DNA from 3 places in the Microbacterium sp. zg-YB36 genome. Region 3 is predicted to be linked to each of the others. Evidence: predicted binding sites of a transcription regulator. Region 3 holds the regulator's gene; each other region holds the start of a gene.
The links. Region 3 encodes LexA, which represses DNA repair genes until DNA is damaged. Its sites were predicted from a motif close to TCGAACANNTGTTCGA; they were not measured.
Positions count from the first base shown of each region.

Region 1: the regulator LexA is predicted to act here: its motif matches at 2,143-2,158, upstream of NQ151_RS06750 (HNH endonuclease signature motif containing protein).
Region 2: the regulator LexA is predicted to act here: its motif matches at 3,101-3,116, upstream of imuA' (DnaE2-dependent mutagenesis accessory factor ImuA').

Region 1 covers NZ_JANJFD020000001.1:1,318,411-1,326,166, forward strand. Annotated here, with positions in the region: gene NQ151_RS06745 (O-acetyl-ADP-ribose deacetylase) at 89-646, shown strand; gene NQ151_RS06750 (HNH endonuclease signature motif containing protein) at 655-2,121, opposite strand; gene NQ151_RS06755 (DUF1697 domain-containing protein) at 2,246-2,782, shown strand; gene NQ151_RS06760 (hypothetical protein) at 2,816-3,214, opposite strand; gene NQ151_RS06765 (nuclear transport factor 2 family protein) at 3,341-3,688, shown strand; gene NQ151_RS06770 (hypothetical protein) at 3,858-4,100, shown strand; gene NQ151_RS06775 (NUDIX hydrolase) at 4,113-4,838, opposite strand; gene NQ151_RS06780 (aminoglycoside phosphotransferase family protein) at 4,946-5,845, shown strand; gene NQ151_RS06785 (lactonase family protein) at 5,919-6,959, shown strand; gene NQ151_RS06790 (aggregation-promoting factor C-terminal-like domain-containing protein) at 7,243-7,756, shown strand, end outside.
Region 2 covers NZ_JANJFD020000001.1:1,060,642-1,068,397, forward strand. Annotated here, with positions in the region: gene NQ151_RS05150 (error-prone DNA polymerase) at 1-835, opposite strand, end outside; gene NQ151_RS05155 (DNA polymerase Y family protein) at 869-2,392, opposite strand; gene imuA' (DnaE2-dependent mutagenesis accessory factor ImuA') at 2,389-3,078, opposite strand; gene NQ151_RS05165 (LacI family DNA-binding transcriptional regulator) at 3,409-4,374, opposite strand; gene NQ151_RS05170 (mannitol dehydrogenase family protein) at 4,465-6,000, shown strand; gene NQ151_RS05175 (L-idonate 5-dehydrogenase) at 5,997-7,001, shown strand; gene NQ151_RS05180 (MFS transporter) at 7,078-7,756, shown strand, end outside.
Region 3 covers NZ_JANJFD020000012.1:22,145-29,900, forward strand. Annotated here, with positions in the region: gene NQ151_RS15105 (SseB family protein) at 1-747, opposite strand, end outside; gene priA (bifunctional 1-(5-phosphoribosyl)-5-((5-phosphoribosylamino)methylideneamino)imidazole-4-carboxamide isomerase/phosphoribosylanthranilate isomerase PriA) at 731-1,477, opposite strand; gene hisH (imidazole glycerol phosphate synthase subunit HisH) at 1,533-2,195, opposite strand; gene hisB (imidazoleglycerol-phosphate dehydratase HisB) at 2,192-2,803, opposite strand; gene NQ151_RS15125 (histidinol-phosphate transaminase) at 2,800-3,885, opposite strand; gene NQ151_RS15130 (LysM peptidoglycan-binding domain-containing protein) at 3,914-4,273, opposite strand; gene lexA (transcriptional repressor LexA) at 4,530-5,228, shown strand; gene NQ151_RS15140 (S9 family peptidase) at 5,379-7,286, shown strand; gene hflX (GTPase HflX) at 7,361-7,756, opposite strand, start outside.

The DNA.
Region 1 (7,756 bases), on a different contig from region 3:
GGCGACGGACTCCGCGTCGCTGGGTGCCGCGGCGTGGACGCGGCGCAACCCCTCGCTGCGCAGTGCGGTCGCGGGTGACACTGGCGTCATGACGAAGATCATCGCGGTGCACGGGGACATCACCGACCAACGGGTGGACGCGATCGTGAACGCCGCGAACAACGGCATGCGCGGTGGCGGCGGGGTCGACGGCGCCATCCACCGGGCGGGCGGCCCGGCGGTGCTGCGAGACTGCATCTCGCGCTTTCCGGACGGGCTCGCCACCGGTGACGCCGGCTGGACGACCGCCGGCGACCTGCCTGCGCAGTGGGTGATCCACACCGTCGGCCCGAACTACGCCGCCGGTCAGCGCGACCGGTCGCTGCTGGTGTCGTGCTATCGACGTTCGCTGCAGGTCGCCGATGAGCTGGGGGCGCGCACCGTGGCGTTCCCGCTGATCAGCGCCGGGATCTACGGCTGGCCGAAGGCGGATGCCATCGCCGCCGCCGTGGAGACGATCGCCGCCGCCGACACCGCGGTGGAAGAGGCTCGGATCGTCGCGTTCGACGCGGCGACGTACGAGCAGGTGGCCGCAGCCGTCGCGGCCGCAGCCGCCGCGGCGGCAGCCGGCGCGGCCGACGAGACGGGCGCGGCCGGCGCGGGCTGATCCGCCGCTCACGCCGCGCGCCAACCGGATCTGTCGGGGGGCGGGTCCCACGCCCACTTCACCGGGGACTTCGACCGCAGCACGATCGGCGCACCCCCACCCGGCGGGTGCAGGATGAACGGTCCCTGCCCATCGCGGGTGATCTTCCACCCCGCGTTGTGCAGCTGCATGTGATGGAAGCGGCAGAGCAGGATGCCGCGGTCGATGTCGGTCCGGCCCTGATCCTCACCCCAATGGTCGATGTGATGCGCTTCGCAGTACGAAGCCGGGCGGTCGCACCGCGGCGCCATGCAGCCGCCGTCGCGCGCCGCGAGCGCGAGGCGCTGCTTCGCCGTGAACAGGCGCCGCTCGCGCCCCACATCCAGCGGGTTGCCACAGCTGTCGACGGTCACCACGACCGACGCGGTGTCGCACAGCGTCCGGTCGAGCACTGAGCCGGGCATCGCTGCCCCGCCGTCCTCGACGTGGGCGACGCTCAACAGCCGCCCGAACGCGTCACGCGGACCGACGGCATCCTTCACCGCGATCAGCCGCACGCCGGGCTGGCGAACGCCGAACACGTCTTCGGCGGACGCGAGGGCGCCGGCCCGCAGCAGGTCCATCATGAGGTCGTAGGTCAGCTGGTCGTTCGTGCGCGGGTCGTGCGTGAGCGCCTCAGCCTCGGCGCGCTCGGCATCGGTGACGAACCGCGGACCACCCCGTCGCGGCCGCAATGCCGCGGAGATCATCGAGTCCACCCACGCGTACATCTCGTCGTCGAAGTCGATGCGCGCGTGGTGCACGCCGTCGGCGTCGGTCCACATGCGCCACGAGCGGGCGGCGAACCGGCGCGCGAACCGCTCCTCGGCGCCGGCGGGATCCAGCGCATCGCGCACGGCGCGCGCCCGCTTGGCCAGTTCTTCCACGGGCATCCCGTGCACCTCGTCCATGAGTTGCTCGGCCGCGATCGCCCAGACGGCCGCCGCCCCGTCGCCGTCGCACGGCTCCCCCAGCCCGCGCCGGATCGCGTCGTGCTGCGCCGTCGTCAGCGTGCCGTCAAGCATCGCCGCCCGTAGCCCCGCGTGCCACGGCGGCGGAGGCGCGACCACCGGCACCGGCCCACCCGGCGCACCCAAATCCCGCGGTTCCACCGCCGCCACGTCGTCAAGCAGCGACGAGCCCACCCGCACCGTGCGGGTGGCATCCGCGCGCGAACCGCCCGTGATGTCCTGGATCATCGTCACCGGCGACCGATGCCCTCGCTTGCCCGCGAGACCACCGTGCGGCGCCGCGGACCGCTCCGTGATGACAGCCGCCGCCACGACCTGCAGCCGCTCGGCGCACCCGATGACCGCGGCGGAGTCTTGGAACAGCGCCACGACGTCGTCGTCGGACAGGTTCCGCACTGCCGCAAGCAACGCATCGGGCTCGACATCGAGAGCGTCGTGGCCGCTGACGGCCTGCGCTCTCGTGGCGAACTCGGCGAGGAAGGTCATACCGACATCATGCTCCTACCCTCGGACATTTGTTCGAGGGTTGGGGCGAGATGTGGACAACTCGCCGGCGTAGCCGGCTGGGGAGGCGCCGCCGCACCGCTCCCCCGCGGCGTAGCATCCGACCGTGATCTACGCCGTCGGATTCCTGCGCAACGTCAACCAGGGCCAGCGCGGGCACCCGTCCGCTGCCGACATCCTCGCGGCGTTCGCCGACGCCGGGGCTCCCGACGCCGTCACGTTCCAGAGCAATGGGACGGTCCTGTTCACCGCCGACGATCCGCAAGCCGTCATCGCGGATGCCGTGACCGCACTGGCCGCCCGCACCGGGCTCCAGCGTGCCGCGCACGCGCTGCCGTTCACCGAGATCGAGCGCATCGTCGCCGGGCACGCCGATCAGCCCGACGCGAGTCGGCGCGAGGTGAGCTTCCACGGCCGTCGCAGCGGCAGCATCGACATCGCCGACCCCGACGTCGTGCGGGCCGCCGCCGAGTACCGGTGCCGGATCCTCGAGTTCGCCGACGGCTGGGCGGTGTCGCTGAACGACATCGAGGGGGACGGGAACGGCACGCCGGTCATCGAGCAGCTCACCGGCCACCCCGCGACCTCGCGCGGCCTGCGCACCCTGGCGCGCCTGGTCAACCGCTTCGGATCCGACGCATAGGCACCGGGCCCAGCCGCACCGACCCATACCAAATCACTTCATCAGTTCCTCGAACTCCGCGACAGCGACCACCCCCTGCGCTCCGGCGAGCAGTCGCGCGTCCTCGGCCACGAGAGCATCGGCCTGCAGCACCGCGACCGCGAGGTACTCGGCGAGCGGGGTGTCCTCCCAGCCCAGCTGCGCGGCAAGCTTCCACGCCGTCGCGCGTGAAACGCGGTCGCCGAGCAACCGGATCTTCAACTCGGCGACTCCCTCCAGGCGCGCGCGCCCGAGTTTCTCGTCGAGCGTTCCCTCCCGCACCGCTCGGTACAGGTACGAGAGCGCGTGCGAGCGCAGCACCGATGGTGCCACCAGCGAGTGTCCGGCGCCGAGCGGGCGGCCGTCGGCGAGGAGCCGCAGCGCCGTGGGCGCGTCGATTGCGAACCGAGTCATGACCGGATGATGGCAGCCACCCCCGACACGACGGATGCCGGACTCAAGAATCCCCCACCCCGGACCCCGAGAGGCCGCCGCTACCACCCCGTTGCCCATGTCCGACCCCCGCGCTAGACCGGTCGCATGAGCAGAACACGCGAATGGCTGAACGGTTACATCACGGCGTGGGAGTCGAAGGACCCCGACGACGTGCGGAAGATCTTCACCGAGGATGCCGAGTACTTCTTCCAACCCGACGATCCGGAGGCGGCGCGCGGAATCGACAAGATCATCGAGGAATGGCTCGACCCCGAGCCGACCAAGGCCGAGCACAACCTCGACGTGCTCGTCGAGAACGATCAGGTCGGCATCATCTCCGGCCACGTCACCTACCCCGGGCACTCCTCCTACGTCAACCTCTGGGAGGTGCATTTCGCGCCCGACGGCCGCGCCCAGAAGTTCGTGGAGTGGTGCCGGCGCGACGACGAATAACGACGACGAATAACACCGAGATTCACCGCCCGCGCGACCACGGCTCGCGTGGTCGGGCATCGAGCAGACCAACCTGCTCGAGGGCGCGGTGCCGGGAGACGTGATCCGGTCGGCGATGACCCCCGGGGGCACGTCGCGCAGGTGGTCCCAGCGGCAGTGGTTGACGAGCGTGAACGGCACAGCACGGTCGACGGGCTGCAGCACGGTCGACGGGCTGCAGCACGGTCGAGTTGTCCAGGCCGGTCTGGTCCTGGAACCAGCCCGCCGTGTATTGCCACGCGAACAGGGCCGATACATTCTGCCGATCGTCGCGCTCGGACACGACGACCTGGTCGCCTCGGTCGGCGCCGTCGTGCAGCGGTACCTCATCGATGACTTCGTCCCGATTCAGCAGCAGCAAGCGGTCACCTGACTGCCCCGCACCTCACCGATCGGGCAGGATTTCCAGCGGCAGTTCGCGCGTGGCATCCCACGGCTCGGTCCACCCGAGCCGGTCGAACAGGGCGTCCAGCACCATCGCCGTGAAGCCCCACACCAGGTGCACCCCGTCCGCGTTCGGCACGTGGAACGCAACACTGCGGTACTCCGCGCCGTCGCGATGGATCACCGTCATGCCGCGGTTCGCGGGGTTGAGCAGGTCGGCGACGGGCGCGCGGAACACGTCGGCCGATTCCGCCTGGTCGACAGCGTGCACCGGCGACGGATGCCGCCACCACCCGAGCACAGGTGTGACGAGGTGCCGGGAGAAGGCGAGCGGGATGTTCTCCAGCGGGCCGAGCACCTCGACGCCGGCGGGATCGAGCCCCGTCTCCTCCTGCGCTTCCCGCAGCGCGGCGGCGACGGGGCCGCCGTCACCGGGGTCGATGCGTCCGCCGGGGAACGCCACCTGACCCGGGTGGGCACGCAGGGTCGTCGCGCGCGCCAGCAGCAGCACGTCCAGATCGCGCGACACCGCGGCATCCTGGGCATCGTGCGCGCTGGGCGACGAGTCGAGCACGCCGAACAGGATCAGCACGGCGGCCGCGCGGGCGTCCGCGGGGGCGGGCAGTTCGTTGAGCGCCTCGAAACCGGGCCCGTCACCGGCTGCGGCCGCGTCGGCGAGGGCGGCCAGCTGCGCCCGCGCGTACTGCGGCGTCTCGTCGGCGGGCATTCGTTCAGGCTACGCCGAATCCCGAATCCCGGATGCCGCGGTGCGCTGCCCGCACCCCGGGTCGTTGAGCGAGCCGCAGGCGGGCCGAACCGCGCTAACGTCACCGCATGCCGATGCACGCCGACGAGCTCGCGATCGACGAGCACGTCGTGCGCAGGCTGATCGCCGAGCAGTTTCCGCAGTGGCGCGACGAGCCGGTGCACCGCATGACGACGGACGGCACCGTCAGCGCCATCTTCCGCATCGGCGACGCCCTCGCGGCGCGGTTCCCGCTCCGTGACGCCGACCCGCGCGAGGCGCGTGCCCTCATCGCGGAAGAAACCGCGGCGATGCGCGAGCTCGCGGCATCCTGCCCGTTTCCCACACCCCTTCCGGTGGCCGAAGGCGCTCCCGGTGCGGGCTACCCGCTGCCGTGGTCGGTGCAGACGTGGCTCCCGGGTACCGTCGCGACGCCCGACGGACTGGCGCGCTCCGAGGGCTTCACCCGCGACTTGGTCCACCTCGTGCAGTCGCTCCGCGCCGCCGACACGAGGGGGCGCGCATTCGCCGGGTCCGGCCGTGGCGGCAGCTTGACGGATGCCGATGAGTGGATGCAGGTGTGCTTCGAGCGCAGCGTCGGGCTGTTGCCGGTGGATCGCCTTCGCGCGCTGTGGGCGGAGCTGCGCGCACTCCCCGCCGCCGGGCCCGATGTGATGACGCACGGTGACCTGATCCCCGGCAACCTGCTCGTGGACGGCGAGCACCTCGTCGGCGTGCTCGACGGCGGCGGCTTCGGGCCCGCAGACCCGGCACTGGATCTCGTCGGGGCGTGGCACCTGCTCGACGTCGACATGCGCGCGGTGCTGCGCGCCGAGCTGGAGTGCGACGATCTCGAGTGGCGCCGGGGCGCGGCGTGGGCGCTGCAGCAGTCGATGGGGCTGGTCTGGTACTACCGCGAGACCAGTCCCGGCATGAGTCGGCTCGGCGAGAGCACGCTGCGCCGGATCCTCGCCGCTTTCGGTCGTTGAGCGAGCGCCGGAGTCACGAGACGCAACGCGCAACCCCTTCGGCCCGATCTCACCTCCCACCTACGATCGAAGGATGACCGACTCGCACCTCGTCCTCGTCGCCAACGCCAAAGACGGCTCCATCAGCACCTTCCGTCTCACCGAGGGCACGCTCGACCGTCTCGCCGTCACCGACGGTCTCAACGGCTGCTCCACGTTCGCCGTCGACGCCGACCGCGACCTGGTCTACGCCGGTGTCAAGGGCGCTTCGAAGGACGACCCCTCCCGCATCCTGACGCTGTCGCTCGACCGCGCGAGCGGGCGCCTCACGCCGCAGAGCAGCCGCGACCTCGAGGGCGGCGGCATGAACTACCTCGCGCTCACCCGCGACGGCGCCGGACTGCTCGGCGCCTCGTACAGCGGCGGCTTCGGCATCAGCTCCCCCATCGTCGATGGCGTCGTGGGCGAGCCGGTGTCGCGTATCGAGTTCCCGAACCTGCACTCCGTGCTCCCCAGCGCCGATGGCCGCTTCGCCTACTTCGTCTCGCTGGGCGCCGACCTCGTCGCGCAGTATGCGCTGGCCGACGACCTGGCCCTGGTTCCCCTCGACCCCGCAACCGTTGCGGCACCCGAGGGCAGCGGCCCCCGGCACCTCGTGCTGAGCGACGCGCAGGATGCCGTCTACGTGCTGACCGAGTTCTCCGGCGAGGTGCTGCACTACGCCCGCGACACCGAGACCGGCACGCTGAGCCTGCAGGGCGCAACCACCGCGTACGACACCACGCTGGGTCTCGGCCACAGCGAGTTCGGTGCCGACCCGATGGCGAACCACTTCATCTGGGGCGCCGACCTGCACCTGGCCGACGGCGGCCGCCTACTGTGGGCCTCCGAGCGCACCGAGAGCACCCTGGGCGCCGTGTCGATCGCCGACGACGGCACCGTGTCGGCTCCGGAGATCTTCTTCGAGACCGAGCCGCAGCCCCGCGGATTCGCCGTGAGCCCCGACGGCGCCTACCTCGTCACCGCCGGCGAGCGCTCGACGACGGTCTCGCTGTACTCGGTCCATGGCTCCAGCGTGGTGCTGCTGCAGCAGGCCGAAACCGGCAACGGTGCGAACTGGGTGCGGTTCGTCTGAGCCCGCGAATCCACGCGCCGATTCGGCGCTGATCGAGCCTTTTCCTCGACGCCGTTGCCAGGAACCACCCAGGTAACGCACCGGAACCGTCCAGAAAGTGCAACCAGACTCGGGCACTTGCGTCCGCCCGAACGGATGCCACGCGTCGCACATCGGCGTGCCATCGACATACGGAACCGGTTTTCTCTTGCTTTCTACCTCCACGTCACTGCCCGATCGCCGCACCGCGCGCCGCACGGAACGCCGCGCTGAGCGCCGCATCCAGCGCCGCCCGATTCTGGTCGTGGCAACCCTGACGGTCGGCCTCGTGGCCGCCGTCGGAGTCACCGGAACGTCGGCCTCGACCGCACAGGCATCCGGGGCATCGCCGAACTTCGTGCTCGCATCGTCGACTGCTCCGCTGCAGCCCGGTGCCGTCGAGTCGAACTCGACGATCGAGGTCGCCTCCGCAGCCGATGAGGCGCGTACCCTCGCCGAGTCCGCGATGACGGCGTCGACGACGGTCACGGCAGACATCACGGCATCCGGGCTCGACATCGGTAGCCCCGTCACCACTGTCGACACGACGGAGCTTGCGACGTCGGTGCAGCAACTCGAGCGCGCGCAGGCGCTGCCCTTCGCCGATCTCTCGGAGGTCACCGAAGATGTGACCGCCGAGGCCGCCTCGGTCACCGAGCAGGCCGCCGGACTGCGCGGTCAGCTAGACGCCGCGATCGCCGTCAAGGCCGCTGCGGAAGCCGCTGCCGCCGAGGCGGCACGTCTCGCAGCCGAGGCCGCAGCGGCCGCCGCCACCGCCG
Region 2 (7,756 bases), on a different contig from region 3:
CCGCGATCGCGGCGGCGAGATCTGCCCGCTCGGGCGCGGCGTAGTGCACGTTGTTGCTCGCGAGCACCGGCAGCCCCCGGTCGGCGGCGAGGGATGCCAGCACGTCGTTATCCCGCGAATGGGTCGGGGCGCCGTGGTCGATGAGTTCGACGTTGACCGCGTCGGGGCCGAACAGGTCCACGAGCAGGTCGAGTTCGCGGGCGGCGCCGGCGGGACCCTCTTCGGCGAGTGAGGCGCGGACGGCGCCCTTGCGGCATCCGGTCAGCACCGCCCAGTGTCCGTCGGCGCGTTCGGCGAGGTCGTGCAGGTCGTAGACGGGGCGGCCCTTCTGTCCGCCTGCCAGCTGGGCGTGGGTGATGGCCGCGGCGAGGCGGTGGTAGCCCTCCTCGCCCCGGGCGAGGACGAGCAGGTGGTGGCCCGGCGGGTCGGCGTCGTTGGCCTTCGGGGAGCTGCGGGGGCGTTCGGGCAGCTCGAGGGACAGCTCGGCGCCGAACACCGTCTTAACGCTGCGGGCCTCGGCGGCCTCGGCGAACCGCACGATGCCGTAGAAGCCGTCGTGGTCGGTGACGGCGAGGGCGTGCAGGCCCAGCCGCTCGGCCTCTTCGACGAGTTCCTCCGGAGAGGAGGCGCCGTCGAGGAACGAGAAGGAGGTGTGCACGTGCAGTTCGGCATACGGCACGACGTCGGCGGGCCGGGCGATGGGCGGCGGCGTGTAGGCGCCGCGCTTGCGCGACCAGGCGGGGCTGTCGCCGCCGTTCGCGCCGGGCGGGCGGCGGTTGCCGCTGAGCAGCCGCTCCATCTCGGACCACGGGACCGAGGGGTTGTTGAAGCCCATCAGCGGGGGTCCTTCGCGGGGTTGGATCGGAGGTCAGTCATAGCGGCCCTCGGCGGTCCAGTCGCCGGCCTCGCACACCAGCAGCCACGCCGCCTGATCGGCATCCACCACCTGAAACCGGTGCGCCCGCCGGGCGCGCACGGCGTCCCAGCCGCGCTCCCGCACCGGCCACGGCCCCGCCCACGCCTGAATGCGCCGGCGCCTGCCGCTCTCGTACAGCACGGCGGGAGGGGCGGTCAGCTCATCGCGGTCGGCGACGGCCACGGCATCCCCGTCGGCATCCACCACTTCCACCGGACGCGGCGGATCGAACACCGTCGACGGCAGCGGGTCGGGCAGGCTCCCCGGCCACGGCCGGTCGGCGGGGCGCGGCAGCACCGGGCGATCGCCCCACGGCACCAGCACCTGCCGCTCGGCCAGCCAGCGCCCGCCGCCGACCACCGGAGTCACCACGCCGCGATGCCCGAGCATCGCCTGCACTCGCGACAGCGCGTGGTGCACCCGCTCGTCGGGGCCGCCGCCGAACAGGGACCGCACGTGGTGGGAGGCGGCATCCACCGTCTCGGGCGAGATGCGCACCCGGGTGACGGCGCTGCGCAGCCCCGCCTCGCCCAGCTGCCAGCGCACCCGGTCGACCACCTCGCCGGCGGTGAACGCCCCGGGATGCAGCCACACCCGTTCGCTGTTCTCGCCCCGGTCGCCGGTGATCTGCACGCGCAGCTCGGTGCACACCAGGCTGTGCTCGCCGAGCCCCGCGATGAACTCCTCGGCGGCGACGCGCATCGCGAACGCCACCTGGTCGGCGATCTCCAGCGGCGGCTCGAACGCCACCTCGCGCTCCAACTCGGGGGGCGGGATGCGCGGCTGCACCGGACGCGAGTCGCTCCCGGAGGCGAAGGAGTGCAGGCGGATGCCGCGTTCGCCCAGGCGCTCCCCCACGCGTTCGGCGGGCATGGCGGCGAACTGGCCGAGGGTGTGTACGCCCAGCCGCGCCAGCAGATCCACGACGTCGGCCTCGTCCAGCGCAGTCACCGGCAGCGGCGCGAGGAACGCGCCCGACTCCCCCGCCGGGACGATCCGCACCGGGGCGTCGGGATGCGTGATGCGCGCGGCCTGCTCCGCCGTGAACGCCCCGTCAGCCACGGCGATGCGCGCGTCGGTGTCGCCCAGCGCATCGCGCAGCACGTGGGCGGTGCGCTCCTCGCCGCCGTAGTACCGCGCCGGACCCTGGGCACGCAGCGCACACAGCCCCGCCCGGATCAGCTGCACGCCGGGTGCGAGCTCTTCGATGCTCGCCACGAGCGGCGCGAACACCCGCTGATCCCGCGTCGGGTCGGCGTCGACGATCGTCAGCTGCGGGCACCGGGCCTGCGCGTCGCGGCGCCGCTGCCCGCGGCGCACCCCTTCGGCGCGGGCGGCCGCGGAGCAGGCGACCACCGCTCCCTTGTCGAGCACGGCGACGGGGGCTGCGGCATCCACCCCCTGCTCCCGCGCGAGGGCGACCACGGGCCAATCCGGCAGCCACAGCACGAGGGTGCGCTGCGGTGCGGCGTTCATCCCGCCACCCGCCAGGGCAGTGGCATCGGCGCCGAGGCGCTGGACGGTGCGGACGAGGCGACCTGTCCGGATGCCGCCGGCAACTGCACCCGCGCGCGACGCGGCACCGGAGTGCGACGGCTGGAGACCGTGACGGTCAGCTCGCGCGCGGCGAGGTAGCCGTGGCCGTCGCCGACGCCGGACCACTCCGGGTCGCTCACGTCGATCATGGCCTCGGTCTGCGGCCACGTGCCCTGCACCAGCAGCACGGCGCCGCGCTCGCGCAGGCGGGCTGCCAGGCGCGAGACGTCGCCGTCGCTGACCCGCGACGGTGGACGCACGGCCACGACGGGCAGCACCTCGGCGATCGTCGCCGTCACCGCCAGCCAGCGGCTGCCGGGGTCGGGGATCAGCACGAGCCGGGACAGGTCCACCCCGACCCGGCCGGCGGCCTCGGCGCCGAACTCCGGCATCCCCACCACCCCGCACCAGGAGCCGGCCTGCGACGGCGGCGCCATCAGGGCCGACAGCAGCGTGAGTGAGGGACCGAGCGAGTACGACGACCCGGGCCGCAGGCCGCGCCCGGGCAGCAGGCCGGCCAGCGCGGGATGGGCCGGCAGCACCGGGGCATCCAGGCGCCGCCCCTGCACCCGCTCGAGTTGCGCGCGCAGGCGCTGCACGTCTTCGGCAGCAGCCTGGTTTCGCACGATCGACCTCACCAAGACAGACTAGAACGGATGTTCTAGATGTTCAACGCAGGTCTCGAAGATACGCTCGACCTCCGACATCGATCGCGGGCCGCCGCCACGCGGCATCCGCCCGCATCCGCCCCGCCCTCCCCCGCGCGGCATCCACCTCTCCCTCCCCCGCGAGAAACCACGTTTCGGTTGAGAAACACCGCGATGCGTGGTTTCTCAACCGAAACGTGGTTTCTCACCCGGAGGGGCGGATGCCGAGGGGCGGATGCCGGGGGGCGGATGCCGCGGGGTGTGGATGCCGCAAAGCGCGGGAACGGATCGTCGGCGCGGAGGCGTCGGTCAGGTCGAGCGCGGCACCGCGGTCGACGCCCGAACCATCAGCTGCGAGCCGAGCGTCGCGACCTCGCCGATCACGGCGCCCGTAATCGCCTGCAACAGCAGGTCGACGGCGAGCGCGCCGCTGCGCTCGATCGGCATGTGCACCGTGGTGAGCGCCGGGGTGACGGCCCCGGCGAGGTCGATGTCGTCGATGCCCACGAGGCTGATGTCGTCGGGGCAGGTGAGACCCAGTTCCAGCATCCCCGCCTCCAGCCCGAGGGCGACGAGGTCGTTGTAGGCGACGACGGCCGTGGCCCCGCTCGCTGCCGCGAGCGCGGCGGCGACCCGCCCGCCGTGAATCGATGCGGCGTGGTGGCTGAGTCGGGTGAGGCGGATGCCGTGGCGCTCGCACGCCGCGCCGATGGTGTCGAAGCGGCGGGCATCGGCCCACGACCCCCGCGGGCCGGAGGCGTAGGCGATGTGCTGGTGCCCGAGGGCAACGAGGTGCTCGATGGCCTGACTGGGACCGTGCACCGCGTCCATGAGCACGCACGGGACGCCGTCGATCTGACGGTTGATGACGACCGCGGGAGTGGTGCCGATGAGGGCGAGGACCTCGGCGTCGGGCAGGCGGGGCGAGCACAGGAGCATGCCGTCGAACCGGCGGGCCTGTTCGATCTGCTCGCTTTCACGGCGGAGGTCTTCATCGGCGTCGAACAGCACGATGCGGTGGCGTCCGTGCCACGCCTGAGCCTGGATGGCCTTGAGGAGCTTCCCGTAGACGGGGTTGGCGACATCGGGCACGATGACGCCGAGCGTGCGGGTGGCGGTGCCCGCCTGCGGGTTGGCGTAGCCGAGGTCGGCCGCGGCCTCCATGACCCTCTCGCGCGTGGTGGGCGCGAGGCGCCCCGGCTCGCCGAACGCCCGCGACGCGGTGGCGATCGACACTCCCGCGCGGCGTGCCACGTCGGTCAATGTCGCTGCCACGTTCACCCTCGCCTTCGCCGCCATCCTAGGACATCGCGCCCCAAATGAAACCGCTTGACAACTTTGTACAACTCATACACACTGTTTTCCATGACGATCGACGCCGATCTGCGGATCCTGAGCCGCACCACCCCTGCGGCCACCGCTCCGCTGGTAACCCCCGCGGGTGCCGGCATCCTCCATCTCGGCCTCGGCAGCTTCCACCGTGCGCACCAGGCGATGTACACCGCCGCGGCCCTGCAGCGGGAAAGCGGAAACTGGGGAATCGTCGGCGTCGCCTCTCACTCCCGCACAGTCGTCGACGCGCTGCACGCGCAGGACTTCCTCTACTCCGTGGCCACCATCTCCCCCGCCGGCATGACGCTCGCGATCCCCGGCGTGCACACCGACGCCTTCGTCGCGGCCGACCAGCCCGAACGGGTCGTCGCGCACATCGCCGACCCGGCCATCCGCATCGTGACGCTCACAGTCACCGAGAACGGCTACAGCTACTCGCCCTCGACCGAGCATCTCGACCTTGACGACCCGGCCGTCCGCGCGGACCTCGCCGGTGGCGCACCCCGCTCGACGATCGGACAGATCGCGCGCGGGCTGCAGGCTCGCGCAGCCGGCGGAGGCGAGCCCCTCTCGGTGCTCAGCTGCGACAACCTCGCGGCCAACGGCAAGCACACTGAGAAGCTCGTGCGCGAGTTCCTGCAGGCGCTGCCCGGCGGTGAAGCATCCGATGTCCTCGCCTTCCTCGACCGTGCCGTGACGTTCCCCTCGAGCATGGTCGACCGCATCGTCCCCGCCACGACGTCGCGGCTGCGCGACGAGGTCAGCACGCTCCTCGGCGCCCGCGACGACATTCCCGTGCCGGCCGAGCCGTTCACGATGTGGGCCATCGAGGACCGGTTCGCAGCCGGCCGCCCCGCATGGGAGGCCGGCGGCGCCGTCTTCACCGACGAGGTCGGCCGATACGAGCAGATGAAGGTGCGCCTGCTCAACGGCACGCACTCGCTCATCGCGTACCTCGGCGCGCTCCGCGGCGTCGCGACGATCCCCGAGGCCATCGGCCTGGGCGGGATCGAGGATGCCGCGCGCTGCGTCATGCGCCGCGAGTACGAGCCGTCGGTCGAGGTGCCCACCGGCGTCGACATCCGCGAATACGAGGGTCAGCTCTTCGAGCGCTGGGGAAACAGCGCCCTCGGTCACCGCACCAGCCAGGTCGGCTCCGACGGCTCGGTGAAGCTCCGCCAGCGCATCCCGGAGCCCGCCCTGCAGGCGCTCGGCCGCGCCGAGATGCCGCACCTGATCGCGCTCACCGTCGCCGGCTACCTCTCGTGCCTTGCCCCGATGGCCGGCTTCGATCCCGGCATCCATGCAGCCGCGATGACCGATCCGGCGCGCGAGCGCCTCGCCGCCTTCTCGGCCACCGTGCGCGATGGCGGAGAACTGGCCCGCCGCGTCATCACCGACCTGCAGCTCTTCGGTACCGCCCTCGCCCACCAGGACGCGTTCATCGCCCGGGTCGGCGAGCTCGTCGACACGATCCGCAGGCGCGGGGTCGATGCCGCCACCACCGACGCGATCTCGGCATCGTCCGCGACGTCGTCCGCACTCACCACGAAGGAGGGACGACGATGAAGTCGCTCGTCATACACGGCAAGGAAGACATCCGCTGGGAAGACCAGGAGGCTCCCGAGCCCCGCGACGGCGAGGTGCGGCTGCGCGTCGCCTTCGTCGGAATCTGCGGGTCCGACCTGCACTACTACTTCCACGGCGCCAACGGCGAGTACACGATCCGCGAGCCGCTGACCCCCGGCCACGAGCTCTCCGGCGTCGTCGACCTCGACCCGTCCGGGCGCCTCGCGCCCGGCACGCCGGTCACCGTGCACCCCGCCCGCTACGGCGCCCCTGCACCCGGCCTCGAGGACCAGCCGCACCTGCGCCCCGGGGGCGACTACCTCGGCAGCGCCGCGGCGAACCCGCACCGCCAGGGCGGAGCATCCGAATTGCTCATCGTCGAGGACCATATGGTGCGGGTACTGCCCGACACCCTGCCCCTCGAGCGCGCTGCCCTCGCCGAGCCGCTCGCCGTCGCGTTGCACGCCGTCGGGCTCGCGGGCGACCTCACCGGGCGGCGCGTGCTCGTCATCGGCGCGGGCCCCATCGGTCTGCTCGTCGTCGCGGCTGCCGTGCACGCAGGCGCCGGGGTCGTCGGCGCGAGCGACGTGCGCTCCGAACCACTCGAACGCGCGCAGGCGTTGGGCGCGACCGAGGTCTCCCTCGTCGGGCGCGACACGGTCGAGAACGAGTCGTACGACGTCGTCTTCGAATGCTCCGGCGTGGGCGCCGCACTCACTCAGGCCGTGCGCGCGGCGCGCCGCGCCGGCACGGTCATCCAGGTCGGGATGCTCCCGAACGCAGACGTAGGAGTGAACCTCGCGCCGATGCTGGCGAAAGAGCTCACCATCCGCGGTGCGTTCCGCTTCTCGACGGAGATCGACGACGCGGTGCGGATGCTCGCGGAGTCCGATGCTCTCGACCCCGTCGTGTCGCACGTCCTCCCGGCATCCGATGCCGTCAGCGCGTTCGAGATCGCCCGCGACTCGTCCGCCTCCGCCAAAGTCCTTCTCTCCCTCTAGCGATCACCGCTACCCAGCGGCCCCGCCGCACCCATCACACCCACCACCGTTTTCCTGGTCCAAAGGAGTACCTCCCATGTCAGAATCACCAACGACGGTCACGGCCGCCGATCCCGCCGCGAAGAGGTCGGTCCGCGACCTCGTGCGAGCCGCCATCTCCGGCTGGCTAGGCACGGCTCTCGAGTTCATGGACTACCAGCTGTACTCGTTGGCCGCCGCGCTCGTCTTCGCCGAGCTCTTCTTCTCCGCCGAGAACCCGGCCGTGGCAGTAGTCGCCGCGATGGCCACCTACGGCGTCGGCTACGTGGCTCGCCCCGTCGGCGCGTTCTTCTTCGCCCGGCTCGGTGACAAGACCGGCCGCGCCAAGGTCCTCTTCTACACGATCCTGCTCATGGGGCTGGCGACCACGCTCATCGGTGTGCTCCCGACCTACTCGCAGGTGGGGATGCTCGCGCCGATCCTCCTTGTGCTGCTGCGGATCGCGCAGGGCTTCGGCGCCGGCGCGGAGATCTCCGGAGCCGGGGTCATGCTTGCCGAGTACGCCCCCGCGAAACGCCGCGGCATCATCGCCTCTCTCGTCGCCCTCGGCACCAACTGCGGCACCCTCCTGGCCTCGGGCATCTGGGCCATCCTGCTGATCGCGTACAGCGAGGAGGAAGTCATCGAATGGGCATGGCGGATCCCCTTCCTCGCCAGCGCGGTCATCATGCTCTTCGCTCTCTGGGTGCGCTTCAACCTCAAGGAGACCCCGGTCT
Region 3 (7,756 bases):
GACCAGCACCGCGATACGGTCATCGGCGGCCCAGCGCGCGGCGAGCCGCTGCAGCACGGCGTCGAGCTCGGCCTGCTCCAGGCCGGCGACCAGCTGCAGCCGCACCAGCAGCTCGGGCCCGCGCAGCCGCGCGTCGGGATCGCCGGGCTCCATCGACAGATCGAGCACCGCCAGCTCTCCCCCGATGCTCTCCTGCAGTCCGCGGTACACCTCCGGGGACGCGAAGCTCGGCTCCCACTCGTGGCCCTGACCGATCGCCCAGACGGCGGGCCGGCGCAGCACGAACTCGGTCTCACTCGTCGGATCGATCACGATCAGGTCGGTGTCATCGTGCGCGGCGGCCACCGCGGTGCGCACACCGTCGGCAGGCACGGGGCGCGCGGTGGCATCCCACCGCTGCATCGCCGCGACCGAGCTGAACACCGGGAGCACCCGTCGCCCGTCCGGCGCGGCCACCGTCACGATCGACAGTTCCTGCGTCTTGTCGACGACCAGCCCGGTCGGCCCGACGCCCTCGTCGCCCTTCTCGGCGACGAGCGGAATCAGCAGCCGCGCGGTGCGGTACGCCTCGACGACAGCGGTCTGGTCACCGGTGCCGGCGCGGAATGCCTGCAGCGCCGCGAGCAACGAGGGATCGGCGGAGCCGTCATCGCCCGCATGCGGGTTTGACTGGAAGCTGCGGCCCTCCCACGGCACCCCGGCGGAGTCGCCGGTGTGCGCGCAGCCGGGCTCAGGATCCGGCGACATCCAGCGCCTCGGCGAGGGTGAAGGCCTTCGCGTACAGCGCCTTGCCGACGATCGCTCCCTCGACGCCCAGCGGCACGAGTTCGCGCAGCGCCGCGATGTCGTCCAGGCTCGAGATGCCTCCGGAGGCGACGACCGGCTTCGTCGTGCGCGCGGTCACGTCGCGCAGCAGCTGCAGGTTGGGTCCGCGCAGCGTCCCGTCCTTCGTGACGTCGGTGACGACGTAGCGGCGGCAGCCGGCCTGCTCGAGTCGGTCCATGACCTCCCAGAGGTCCCCGCCCTCGCGGGTCCAGCCGCGCGCAGCCAGGGTCGTGCCCCGCACGTCGAGCCCGACGGCGATCGCGTCGCCGTAGCGGGCGATGACGTCGGAGGCCCATTCCGGGTTCTCCAGCGCCGCCGTGCCGAGGTTGATGCGGGTGGCGCCGCTTTCCAGCGCGGCATCCAGCGTCCGGTCATCGCGGATGCCGCCGGACAGCTCCACCTGCACGCCCTTGACGTGCTTGATCACCTTGCGCAGCACGCTGGTGTTGTTGCCGCGGCCGAACGCCGCGTCGAGGTCGACCAGGTGGATCCACTTCGCACCCTGGCGGGCCCACAGCTGCGCGGCCTCGACAGGGTCGCCGTAGCTGGTCTCCGACCCGGCCTCCCCCTGCGTCAGGCGCACGGCCTTGCCGTCGGCGACGTCGATGGCGGGGAGGAGGATCAGCTCGGGGGTGGACGCGAAATCGTTCATGGCTCCAGGGGTGGTACAGGTTCGGTGGCGCGGCGAGGGCCGCGACGACACGATGTCAGAGCGTAGTCCGGGGCAAGGCGCCGATCCAATTGGACAACAGGCGGATGCCGGCTTCGCCCGACTTCTCCGGGTGGAACTGGGTCGCCGACAGCGGCCCGTTCTCGACCGCGGCCAGGAACGGCGCACCGTGGCGGCTCCAGGTCAGCGCGGGGCTCGGGAACGGCGGCATGACATCGAGGGTCCATGACTGGGCGGCGTAGGAGTGGACGAAGTAGAACCGTTCCTGCTCGATGCCGCGGAAGAGTACCGAGCCCTCCCCCGCCTCGACGGTGTTCCAGCCCATGTGGGGCAGCACCGGGGCGTCGAGTTCGGTGACGGCGCCGGGCCATTCGCCCAGGCCCTCGGTGTCGACGCCGCGTTCGACGCCGTGCTCGAACAGCACCTGCATCCCGACGCAGATGCCGAGCACCGGCCGGCCGCCGGCGAGGCGGCGGTCGATCAGCTCATCGGCGCGGCTCGCGCGGAGGGCGTCCATCACGGCGCGGAACGCGCCCACTCCGGGCACCACCAGGCCGTCCGCCTCGCGGACCAGACCGCGATCGGACGTCAGCCGTGCGTCGGCACCCGCCGCGACCAGCGCCTTGACGGCAGAGTGGACGTTGCCCGATCCGTAGTCCAGAACCGCGACGACGGGCCGATCTCCGTTGATGCCGGTCACAGAGCACCCTTCGTGCTGGGTACGCCCTGCACGAGCGGGTCGAGGGACTTCGCCTGGCGGAATGCGCGCGCGAAGGCCTTATACTCGGCTTCGGCGATGTGGTGGGGGTCGCGGCCGCCGAGCACCGTGACGTGCACGGTGAGGCCCGCGTTGAACGCGATCGCCTCGAACGTGTGGCGCACGAGCGATCCGGTGAAGTGGCCGCCGATGAGGTGGTGCTCGAAGCCCACCGGCTCCCCCGTGTGTACGAGGTAGGGCCGGCCGCTGATGTCGACGACCGCCTGCGCGAGCGCCTCGTCGAGCGGGACGAGCGCGTCGCCGTAGCGGGAGATGCCGGTCTTGTCACCGAGCGCCTCGCGGATCGCCTGGCCGAGGACGATCGCGACGTCCTCCACGGTGTGGTGCGCGTCGATGTCGGTGTCACCGGAAGCGCGCACGGTGAGATCGGTCAGCGAGTGCTTGGCGAACGCCGTCAGCAGGTGGTTGAAGAACGGCACGCTGGTGTCGATGTGGCTGCGTCCGGTGCCGTCGAGGTCGAGCTCGAGTTCGACGGTGGATTCGCTGGTCGCACGGCGCACGGATGCGGTGCGAGCCTCGGGACGGGTCATGACTTCGAGTCTACCGAGGCCAGCGCGTCGAGGAACGCTGTGGTCTCCGCCTCGGTGCCCGCCGTCACCCGCAGGTGACCGGGGATGCCGACGTCGCGGATCAGGATGCCGCGGTCGTACAGCGCCTGCCAGGTCGCGGCGGGGTCGTCCACCCCGCCGAAGAGCACGAAGTTGGTCCAGGACTCGTGGGGCTCGTAGCCGAGCGCTTCGAGCGTGGCCGAGATGCGGTCGCGCTGCGCGACGATGTCGTCGACCATGCGCAGCATGACGGGGGCGTGCCGCAGCGCGGCGGTCGCGGCGGCCTGCGTGAGGGCGCTGAGGTGGTAGGGCAGACGCACCAGGCGCAGTGCGTCGATGACCGCGGGGTCGGCGGCGAGGTAGCCGACGCGGGCGCCGGCGAACGCGAACGCCTTACTCATGGTGCGCGAGACCACCAGGCGTTCCCGCCCCGGCAGCAGCGACAGCGCGGTGCGCTCCTCGTGCGGGGCGAACTCGGCATAGGCCTCATCGACGATCACAATGCCGTGGCTGGCCTCGTACACCGCCTCGATCACATCCAGCGACATGGGCGTGCCGGTGGGGTTGTTCGGGGCGCAGAGGAAGATGACGTCGGGCGACGCGTCGGCGACCTGGGATGCCGCATCAGCCGGGCTCAGCGTGTAGTCATGGGCGCGGTGGCCCGCGACCCAGGTCGCGCCGGTACCCCGCGTGAGCAGCGGGTACATCGAGTAGCTCGGCGCGAAGGTGAACGCGGTGCGGCCGGGTCCGGCGAAGGCCTGCAGCACGTGCTGCAGCACCTCGTTGGAGCCGTTGGCCGCCCAGATCTGGTCGGCCGTCAGGCCGTGGCCGAGGTAGTCGGCGAAGCCCTCGCGCAACGCGGTGAACTCGCGGTCCGGGTAGCGGTTGATGTCACGCAGCGCCCGGGCGACGGAGTCGAGAATGTCACCGGCGACCTCATCCGGGATGGGATGGGTGTTCTCGTTGACGTTGAGGGCCACCGGCAGGGGTGCCTGCGGGGCGCCATAGGGGGTCTGGCCGCGCAGGTCGGCGCGGAGGGGCAGGTCGTCAAGACTCACGATCACCCCTCCAATGCTAGAGCGCATGGGAGGCTCAGTGGCCGGCGACGTACTCCAGCGGGATCGACAGGCGCTGGCCTGCGGCGAGGTTCGACGACTCCAGCGCATTCAGACGCACGATCGCGTCGATCACATCGCGCGGGTCCGCCTGGGGCGCGACCTCTTCGGCGATCCCCCACAGCGATTCGCCGGCACTCACCGTGACGGTCTCGAACGTGCCGGGGGGAGCCGGAGCATCCATCGTGGCGAGGGCACCGCCGCCGCTGAGGATACCGAAGCCGAGGGCGGCGACCGCCGGGAGTGCGGCGATGCCGGCGAGCACGCGGCGACCGCGCGGGGTGATCCGCAGTCGCGTCGTGGACGGTGCGGTGCCTGCGATCTCGATGGTGGTCATGGGGTCCTCCTCTGTGGCGATCTTCGCATCCGGCCCTCGGCCGGGAGAGCCGGATGCGAAGTTCTCTTCCGAAGTTATCTTCGATGTTCTAGGGTGTCAAGTACGAAACCTGCTCGGAGATCAAATCGCACGCGACACGCGTACACCTCGTCGCCGTGGCATCCGTCACCGGATACGGTTTCGATAGGAGCACCCCACCACGGACCTCCGACATTCGAAGACCGCTGCCCCGTGCGGCGAGACGGGAGAGGGCGAGATGACCGACACGACACCGGGCGGCCGCGAGCGCGCGCAGGAGAAACCGCAGACGCGCCGCCGCAAGAGCCTGAGCGACAAGCAGCTCGCCATCCTCGAAGTGATCCAGCGGTCGATCGCCCGCCACGGCTACCCGCCGAGCATGCGCGAGATCGGGGATGCGGTCGGGCTCAAGTCGCTGTCGAGCGTGACCCACCAGCTCAACCAGCTCGAACTGAGCGGGTACCTCCGTCGCGACGCGGGCAAGACGCGCGCGATGGAGGTGCTGATCGACCTCCCCGGCAGTGCCGCCGAGAACCCGGCCGATGCCTCCCCCGCGGTGGGCGACGCCGCCCTGGTGCCGCTGGTGGGCCGCATCGCCGCCGGCGTGCCGATCACGGCGGATCAGCAGGTGGAGGAGATCTTCCCGCTGCCGCGCCAGCTGGTCGGCAAGGGCGACCTGTTCATGCTGAAGGTCAGCGGCGAGTCGATGATCGACGCCGCCATCTGCGACGGCGACTGGGTCGTCGTGCGCTCTCAGGCCACCGCCGACAACGGCGAGATCGTCGCGGCCATGCTCGATGGTGAGGCGACGGTGAAGACCTTCCGCCAGCGCGACGGTCACACCTGGCTGCTCCCCCGCAACAGTGCGTTCGAACCGATCCTCGGCGACGAGGCCGTGGTGCTGGGCAAGGTCGTGGCGGTACTGCGCGCGATCTGATCGACGCACCGTCGACGACGACGAAGGGGGGATGCCGCTACGACCGCGGCATCCCCCCTTCGCATTGCCGCGTCATGCCCCCACGGTAGCCACGCGACCGGCGGCCGCGGTCGGATGTGACGATCTGTGTCCCCGCGTAACGTGGGATGTATGGTCGACGTCCTTCCGTACGGTTCCTGGCCCTCCCCGCTGTCTGCGGCCGACGTGTCCGAGGCCTCGCCTCGGCTGGAAGGCGCGCGCTTCGTCGGCGACGAGGTGTGGTGGGGGCAGACGGTGCCTGCGGAAGGCGGGCGCACGACGGTGCGGCGGCGACGGCCCGACGGCACGGTGTCGGACGTGCTGCCGGCAGGCTGGAACGTCCGCTCCCGCGTGCACGAATACGGCGGCGGCGCGTGGACGGCCTCGCCCGAGGGCCGGCTGTACTTCGTCGAGAAGGCCGATCAGCGCGTCTACGTCCATCGTCCCGGCGCAGAGCCCGTGGCGCTGACGCCCGCTGCCGGGGATGTGCGCTACGGCGGGCTGACCTGGCAGGCGGGCACCCTGCTGGCGGTGCGCGAGGACCACACCCGCGGCGAGCGCCCGGTGCGCCACATCGTGTCGATCGGGACCGCCGGCGTGGTCGAGGTCGCCGGTGGCAGCGATTTCGTCGCCCACCCCGCCCTCTCGCCCGACGGCCGCCACCTGGCGTGGATCGCGTGGGATCACCCCGACATGGCGTGGGACCGCGCGCGCCTGCTCGTCGGACGGCTGGAGGCGGGCCGGGTCGCGCAGCCGACGGTGATCTCCTCCGGCGTGACCTCGCCGTTGCAGCCGCAGTGGCAGGGCGATGACCGCCTCGTCTACGCCGACGACCCCACCGGCCGCTGGAACCTGTGGCGGGTCTCGCTTCCGGACGGCGAACCGGTCGCGGTGTCCCCCGCCGACGCCGACACCGGCGGACCGCTGTGGGTGCTGGGCCAGCGCTGGTTCGCCACCCTCGCGGACGGCCGCATCGTCGCGGTGCGCACCAACGGCAACGACGAAGTGGTGCTGATCTCCCCCGCCGGGCAGGCGCGCGCACTGGGGCTTCCCACCACCGCGGGCGTGTCGATCGAGGATGCCGCCGGGTCACGGGTGCTGCTCACCGGTGCCGGTGTCCAGCACCCCGCGGGCCTGTGGCTCGTCGACGTCGACCGCCCGGGCGAGGCGCAGCCGCTCGTGGGCGGCCAGTCGCCGTGGGATGCCGCGTGGCTGCCGCAGCCGCGAGAATTCACCGTCGACGGTCCCCACGGCCCGGTGCACGCCTACGACTACCCGCCGACCAACCCCGACGCCACCGCACCCGAGGGCGAACTGCCGCCGTACGTCGTGTTCGTCCACGGCGGGCCCACCGCTCACGTGGCGGCGGCGGCATCCGGCAAGATCGCCTACTTCACCAGCCGGGGCATCGGGGTGCTCGACGTCAATTACGCCGGCTCCAGCGGCTACGGCCGTACCTACCGGGAACGGCTGCGGGGGCAGTGGGGCATCGCGGACGTCGACGACGTCGCCGCTGCCGCATCTGGCCTTGCCGCCGAGGGCCGGGCGGATGCCGCGCGGCTGGCGATCGAGGGCGGCTCCGCCGGCGGCTGGACGGTGCTGTCGGCGCTCGTGCGCACCGACGTCTTCGCGGCGGGGATCTCCCGCTACGGCGTCGGGGACGCCCGCACCCTCGCCGAGGACACCCACGACTTCGAGGCCCGGTACCTCGACGGGCTCATCGGCCCGCTGCCGGAAGCCGACGCGGTCTACACCGAGCGCTCCCCGCTCAGCCGCCCGGAGCGCTTCCGCGTCCCGGTGCTGCTGCTGCAGGGTGCCGAGGACGAGGTGGTGCCGCCGTCACAGGCCGAAGCGATCCGTGACGCCCTCGCCGCGCGCGGCGTGCCGCACGCGTACGTGCTGTACGAGGGCGAGGGCCACGGCTTCCGCCGCGCCGAGACCGTCGTGCACGCGCTGGAGTCGGAGCTGGCGTTCCTGGGCCAGGTGTTCGGCTTCGACACTCCGGGCGTCGCGCCGGTAGAGCTCTCCCCCGCCGGCTGACCCGCGTTCGGTCGACGCGTCCGGCCCCGCGCACACTCAGCACAGGGACGGATGCGACGACCGAACGTCGCGGGTCAGGCGTCGGTGCGGAAGCGCTCCAGCTCGGCGGCCAGCCGCGGTGACACGTGCGCGTGCAGCGCGGTGCCCTCCTCCTCGTGGGACTGGGCCACGATGTGCCCCGTCTCGTGGGCGGCCGACACCAGATCGCCGCGGTCGTACGGCACGAGCGCTCGCACCTCGACCGCCGGCAGCGGCAACGCCGCCTCGACGACCTCCCGCAGCTGCGCGATCCCCTCACCGGTGCGCGAAGAGACGAACATGGCGTCCGGCTCCAGGCCACGCAGCACCAGCCGGGTGTCCTCGTCGACGAGGTCGGCCTTGTTGAACACGACGATCTCGCGGATATCGCGCGCGCCGACGTCGCCGATCACATCGCGCACCGTCGCCAGCTGGCTCGCCGGGTCGGGGTG